Linked DNA regions of Pararhizobium capsulatum DSM 1112. The protein of the gene in region 2 interacts with the protein of the main gene of each other region in a pairwise test. Links are inferred from orthologs where the notes say so. Each region holds a gene or a part of one and is shown on either strand. Other genes may lie near its edges.

Region 1 (3,380 bases), 1.3 Mb from region 2 along the record:
ACGGTTGCGGATGTCAGCAAGGAAATCTGCTCGGCCCATGCCGCCAAGGTTCGCAGCGAAGGTCGCGACGAGGCGGGTCGCCAGAAGCTGTTGTCGCCCTTCATCCACCAGATCGACCGGCCCCTGCGGCTGGTTTCGGCCGAACTGCTGCCGGGCAGCGGCTCCACTGACACCAAGGGCCAGGTGGCCGGCGGGCAGGGGGATGCAGCCAACGTGCCGATCCCGGTTCCGCGGCCGACTTTCTAAAAGCAGCTTCGGGCGTCGCCTTATCCGATCGGACATTTCATGACTGCATCTTCGAACGCGGTGCCGGTATCGATCCTGACCGGTTTTCTCGGTGCCGGCAAAACAACGCTGCTCAACCGGCTGCTGAAGGATCCGGATCTTTCCGATACGGCCGTCATCATCAATGAGTTCGGCGATGTCTCGCTCGATCATCTGCTGGTCGAAGCCTCCAGCGATGGTATCATCGAGCTTGCCGATGGCTGCGTCTGCTGTACCGTCCGTGGCGAGCTCGTTGATACGCTCGCGGATCTGATGGACCGCATGCAGACGGGCCGCATCCGGCCGCTGAAGCGCGTCGTCATCGAAACAACCGGCCTTGCCGATCCGGCGCCGGTGTTGCAATCGGTCATCGGCAATCCCATCCTGGCGCAGAGCTACCAGTTGGACGGCGTTGTGACCGTCGTCGATGCGGTCAATGGCGTCTCGACGCTCGACAATCACGAAGAGGCCGCCAAGCAGGTGGCGATGGCGGACCGGCTGGTGCTGTCGAAAGCCACGCTCGCCTCGGCTGAAGCCATTGAAGCCCTGAAGGCACGCTTATTGGCGCTCAATCCCCGCGCCCAGTTGATTGACGGCGACACGCCCTTCGCCGGCAAGGCCGAGCTTTTCAACTGCGGCCTCTATGATCCCACGACGAAGATTGCCGATGTCGGCCGCTGGCTGCAGGACGAAGCCCGCCACGATCATGCTGGCCACGATCATTGCGGCCACGATCATGATGGACACGATCATCACCACCATCATGACGAGAACCGTCACGGTTCGGATATCCGTTCCTTCAGCATCGTCCATGACCGGCCGATCGATCCGATGGCGCTGGACATGTTCATTGATCTGCTGCGCTCGGCGCATGGTGAAAAGCTCCTGCGCATGAAGGCCGTCGTTGCGATGTCCGACCGGCCGGAGCGACCGCTGATCCTCCACGGTGTCCAGAGTGTCTTCCATCCGCCGCAGCGGCTGGCCGCCTGGCCCGATCCGAATGACCGGCGCACCCGCATGGTGATCATCACCAAGGGTTTGGAAGAGGCTTTTGTGCGTGATCTCTTCAATGCCTTCACCGGCCGCCCCTCCATCGACCGGGCTGATCGTCAGGCGCTGGAAGACAATCCGCTCGCGGTTCCCGGTTTGAAGATGTAACTGTCCGGGCTCGCTACGCCTTCTTGCGGATGAGGAAGCGGTGGCCGCCGGTCACGGCATCTGTCTGCTCCAGCGTGTGGCCGTCCTCGTTGCAGAAGTGCGGGACGTCAATGACCGCCAGCGGATCAGTGGTTTCGATCGCGATCAGTGCGCCGGGGGTGAGCGTGCGCATGCGCTTGCGGGTTTTCAGGACCGGCAGGGGGCATTTCAGCCCCTTGAGGTCATAAACCACGGCATCCGTATCGGGCATCACTTGCCCCAGAACTTCCAGAACGGCTTTTTCTTGGGGGCTTCTTCCGGCTGTCCGATGACAGCCTGATCGGTTGCCGCTATGTCGCCAGCCTGTGCGGCCTGCGGGGCAGCCGCTGCTGCGGCGGCAGGCTTTGCTTCTGTCGCCGACGTTTGCACGGCCTTCTCAGGCTGTGCGGGGACGGAGGCGGTCTGCTGGGCTGGCTGCTGAGCCGCATCCGGTCCACCTTCAACCAATGTCGAGGCGGGGGCTGGTTGCGGTTCCGCTACGTCCCTGGCGCCAAACAGGCTCCAGAAGCTCTTCTTGGCCGTCGTCGTTTCGGCAGACGCCTGCTCGATTGGCCGCGGCATCGGGTTTTCGACCGGAACCGGCACGTTCTTGCCGCCGCGGGTGCTCTTTTCAAGCTCGGCCGTCTGGATCTCGATCGCCTTCTTGGCTTCCGCGAGTTCGGCGCGCTTTGCTTCGAGCTTTTCGAGTTCCTCGGCCTTCATCAGCTTGCCGGCGTCGAGCGACGTGCCGGTCGGCGCATAGGCGAGTTCCTTGCCGACGCGCTGCTTGGCGACAATGGCCTTGCGTTCGGCTTCACTCGGCTCGTACCACACCATGCCATCGTATTTTTTCAGGGCCTTGGTGTAGTCTTGGTCGTATTTCTTGTTGTAGCTCGCCAGCGCCACCTGCATCGTTGATGGCGTCGACATAGCCGGGCATTGGCTGGCTGGATTGAACTTGCCGTCAGTCTGCTGGTTGAAGACGTATTTCTTTTCGCAGATGTTGACTTCCGGCGGCCGCTTGGTGATCTCGAACTGGTCGTAGCCGACCTTCAGCATGTTCCAGAATTCGATGTTCGGGCTGTTCTTGTGGCGGGCCATGTTTTCCGCGGTCATGCGGAAGGGCAGGGCCTGAAGCTGGATCGTCTGCTGGCCGCCCTTGTAGGCGTCGCGTGCGAGCGCGAAGATTTCCTGCATCTGCTCGTCGGTCATCGAATAGCAGCCGGAAGACGAGCAGGCGCCATGGATCATCAGGTCGGTGCCATGGCGGCCATTCGCCTGGTCGTAGCGATTGGGGAAACCGGTGTTGATGGCGAGATAATAGCTGGAATTCGGGTTCATCTGGCCGGGGCCAAGGGGATAGAAGCCTTCCGGCGCCTGGCGGTCGCCTTCCTTGACCTTGGGGCCGAGCTTGCCGGACCAGGCGCAGATCTTGTACTCACGCAGTTTCGCGAAACGGTTGTCGGCGGTCGCCTTCCAGATTTCGAGAGCGCCCTCTTCCTTGAAGATGCGGATCATGACCGGAGAGTTCTTCGGCATATTTGCCGCCCGCATATTGGCGACGATTTTGCCGGAAAGCTCGTATGTTGTCTTGTTCTTGACGCTCTTGATATCGACGTCGGCCTGATCAAATGCATCGAGCGTCTCGTTCGTGCAGCCTGCAAGCAGGGCAGCGACGGCAGCTATGATAACGAGATTTCTCAGACGCATTGGCAAGAGCCCATTATGAATTGCAGTCAAATCTACTGATTCCCCGAGACGGAGCACCGGAATCAATACGTCCTTATACTTCACAAATTATTAACCTTGCAGGCCCGCCCCGTGCCTACCATTCCCTGACCCTATGATTATGGCCAAGATTTGGCTTTAACTCACCTTATTGCCGTATTTCCCACAGTTAGGCTGGCAGCGTTGCCAGCCTGCATCTACGGAACCCCATC
Region 2 (3,188 bases):
CGGTTTCGACCTGCGTCCACGAGATCTTCGAGCGGTTGCCACGGCAATCGCCACGCTTGGTGACGAAGTTGTAGATGCCGCCCCTGCCCTGCTTGTCGCCCGGATACCAGTTCTGGACGGTGGAATACTTGATCTCGGCATCGTCAAGCGCAACGAGTTCGACCACGGCGGCATGCAGCTGGTTTTCATCGCGCTGCGGTGCAGTGCAGCCTTCGAGGTAGGAGACGTAGGCGCCTTCTTCCGCGATGATCAGAGTGCGCTCGAACTGGCCGGTGTCCTTCTCGTTGATGCGAAAGTAGGTCGACAGTTCCATCGGGCAACGAACGCCCTTCGGCACGAACACGAAAGAGCCATCGGTGAAGACGGCCGAGTTGAGCGTTGCGTAATAGTTGTCCGTCGTCGGAACGACCGAGCCGAGGTACTTCTTGATGAGATCGGGATATTCGCGGATGGCTTCCGAGATCGACATGAAGATTACGCCGGCCTTCTTCAGCTCTTCCTTGAACGTCGTGACAACCGATACGGAGTCGAAGACAGCGTCGACGGCGATCTTCGAGGTCTTCACGCCGGCCAGCATTTCCTGCTCGCGCAACGGAATGCCAAGCTTTTCATAAACCTTCAGTAGTTCAGGATCGATTTCGTCGAGCGACTTCGGGCCGGTCTGGCCCTTTGGCGCGGCGTAGTAATAGATGTCGTTGAAATCGATCTTCGGATAATCGACGCGAGCCCATTTCGGTTCTTCCAGCGTCAACCAGCGACGATAGGCATCGAGACGCCATTCGAGCATCCATTCCGGCTCCTGCTTCTTCTCGGAGATGAAGCGGATGATATCCTCGGACAGACCCTTGGGAGCCTTGTCCATTTCAATCTTGGTCTCAAAACCATATTTGTACTGGTCCACATCGATCAGGGCGACCTGATCGATTGTTTCCTGCACAGCTGCCATGTCGTTCTCCAATCTTGCCGGATCCAAGGTCCGGCAGCTTGTCAATCCGATACGTTTTCGGCGTATCGCTTATGTAATGGCTAAAGGGCGATTTTCACCCCGTTTGCCAAGCGGAAAATTCCCTTTCCGCAACTTTCTCGTCATGCCGCAGCGCCCGAAAGCCGCCGCCGCCCCGAAATCTTCGAAAAGACCTCTACACATCTGTCGATATCCGTATCGGTCGTCGACGGACCGATGGAAAGACGCAGTGCGCCCTGCCCGGCATCATGCCCCATCGCCGTCAGCACATAGCTCTGCCCGACCTTGCCCGACGAGCAGGCGGAACCGGCCGAAAGGGCAATGCCTTCCAGGTCGAAAGCAATCTGCCCCGTCTCGGCCTTCAAGCCGGGAATCGTGAAGAAAGACGTGTTGCCGATACGTGCGCCGTCGCGACCATGGATCAACACATCAGGTGCCGCGGCCATCATCGCACTTTCCAACCGGTCGCGCTTAGCTGCAATCAATGTCATGCAGGCTTCGATATCCTTCGTCGCGATATCAGCCGCCGCGCCAAAGCCGGCGATGGCGACGGGATTTTCGGTTCCGGAGCGATGCCCCTTTTCCTGGCCGCCACCACGGATCAAGGCTGACGGCATGAGGATCTCGCCACGCGCGACAAGCGCACCGGCCCCCTTTGGTCCGCCGATTTTATGGGACGAAACCACCATGAAATCCGCGCCGATCTCCTCGATCGACAAGGAAACGCGACCTGCCGCCTGCACCGCATCGACGACAAGGATGCCACCAGCTTCCTTGACAAGCGCTGCCACGGTTTCCATCGGCTGCAGGATACCTGTCTCATTGTTGGCGAGCATGACCGCGACCATCGGAAGACCGCTCGCCCGATCATGGCCGGCGAGCACTGCCTTCAGCGCATCGAGATCGATCATGCCGGCTGGCGTGACTGGAACTTCTTCAACGTCCTGGCTGGCAAAACGCCCGCCCTCGCGAAAAGCCGGATGCTCGATCGCGGACACATAAAGCCGGCCGATCCTCAGCGGCGTCTTGCCCATGCGGAAATCAGGAGTGAGGACCAGATTGGCCGCTTCCGTCGCACCGCTGGTGAAGATCACGCTTGCAGCAGAAGCACCGCACAACGTAGCAACGGAGCGACGCGCGTTCTCGATCATCATCCGCATCCGCCGACCTTCGGCATGAACGGACGAAGCATTGCCGACCAGATCAAGCACGGACAAGCAGGCATCGCGCGCTTCGGTCAGAAGCGGCGCCGTCGCATTCCAGTCCATATAGATGCGCGCTTGCGTCATGATCCTTGCCAAACAGCGGCCTCAACCCATCTAAAGGCAAACGGCCGGTGCATTTTTCTTGAAATTTTCGCTTCGCTTGCCGTAAGAGACGACATCACCACGGAAGCCCGTGATCAGTTTTGAATGGTTCTAAACTGTGTTTTAGAAAAGCTGAGTGATTTCGTCAAGACAGTTCAGTGTCTGAATCGGTTTTTTAGGACCATACGCATACCCGGAGAAACAATGCCCGAAGTCATTTTCAACGGCCCCGCCGGTCGCCTTGAAGGCCGCTACCAGCCTTCCAAGCAGAAGAACGCACCGATCGCCATCGTCCTTCATCCGCACCCCCAGTTCGGCGGCACGATGAACAACCAGATCGTCTACCAGCTGTTCTACATGTTCCAGAAGCGCGGCTTCACGACGCTCCGCTTCAACTTCCGCTCCATCGGCCGCAGCCAGGGCGAGTTCGACCACGGCGCCGGTGAATTGTCCGATGCCGCCTCGGCTCTCGACTGGGTGCAAAGCATGCATCCGGATTCGAAGAGCTGCTGGGTCGCCGGTTATTCCTTCGGCGCCTGGATCGGCATGCAGCTTCTGATGCGCCGCCCGGAGATCGAAGGTTTCATGTCGATCGCGCCGCAGCCGAACACCTACGACTTCTCCTTCCTCGCCCCCTGCCCGTCCTCGGGCCTGATCATCAACGGAGATCTGGACAAGGTCGCGCCGGAGAAGGACGTCAATACGCTCGTTGAGAAGCTGAAGGCACAGAAGGGCATCCTGATCACCCACAAGACTTTGCCCGGCGCCAACCACTTCTTCAACGGCCAGGTCGATACGCTGATGGGCGAATGTGAAGATTATCTGGATCGCCGCCTCAACGGTGAACTGACGCCGGAACCGGCTGCCAAGCGCATCCGCTGATCCTTAAATCATGTCGCGCAAAAGTGTGCAGCGGT

What was found.
Region 1: the proteins of QO002_RS12825 (region 2) and QO002_RS18825 interact in binary tests that used the Escherichia coli proteins (3 or more experiments, as listed by UniProt). The link is inferred for Pararhizobium capsulatum DSM 1112 from one-to-one orthologs.

The regions. Positions count from the first base shown.
Region 1 is NZ_JAUSVF010000001.1:3,907,155-3,910,534, reverse strand. Bases 55-3,053 are described here. They hold QO002_RS18825 (sulfurtransferase TusA family protein), read right to left. Parts: upstream 1,673-3,053; coding sequence 1,436-1,672; downstream 55-1,435. Other genes in these bases: QO002_RS18820 (L,D-transpeptidase family protein), read right to left, coding at 1,672-3,053; QO002_RS18830 (CobW family GTP-binding protein), read left to right, coding at 286-1,422; QO002_RS18835 (D-alanyl-D-alanine carboxypeptidase family protein), read left to right, coding at 55-246. Outside these bases: more of QO002_RS18835, read left to right, coding at 1-54; more of QO002_RS18820, read right to left, coding at 3,054-3,150. UniProt on the Escherichia coli protein: Sulfur carrier protein involved in sulfur trafficking in the cell. Part of a sulfur-relay system required for 2-thiolation during synthesis of 2-thiouridine of the modified wobble base 5-methylaminomethyl-2-thiouridine (mnm(5)s(2)U) in tRNA.
Region 2 is NZ_JAUSVF010000001.1:2,623,100-2,626,287, forward strand. What follows is about bases 171-2,977. They hold QO002_RS12825 (cysteine desulfurase family protein), read right to left. Parts: upstream 2,254-2,977; coding sequence 1,087-2,253; downstream 171-1,086. Other genes in these bases: sufB (Fe-S cluster assembly protein SufB), read right to left, coding at 171-946; QO002_RS12830 (alpha/beta hydrolase), read left to right, coding at 2,476-2,977. In the rest of the region: more of sufB, read right to left, coding at 1-170; more of QO002_RS12830, read left to right, coding at 2,978-3,153. UniProt on the Escherichia coli protein: Master enzyme that delivers sulfur to a number of partners involved in Fe-S cluster assembly, tRNA modification or cofactor biosynthesis. Catalyzes the removal of elemental sulfur from cysteine to produce alanine.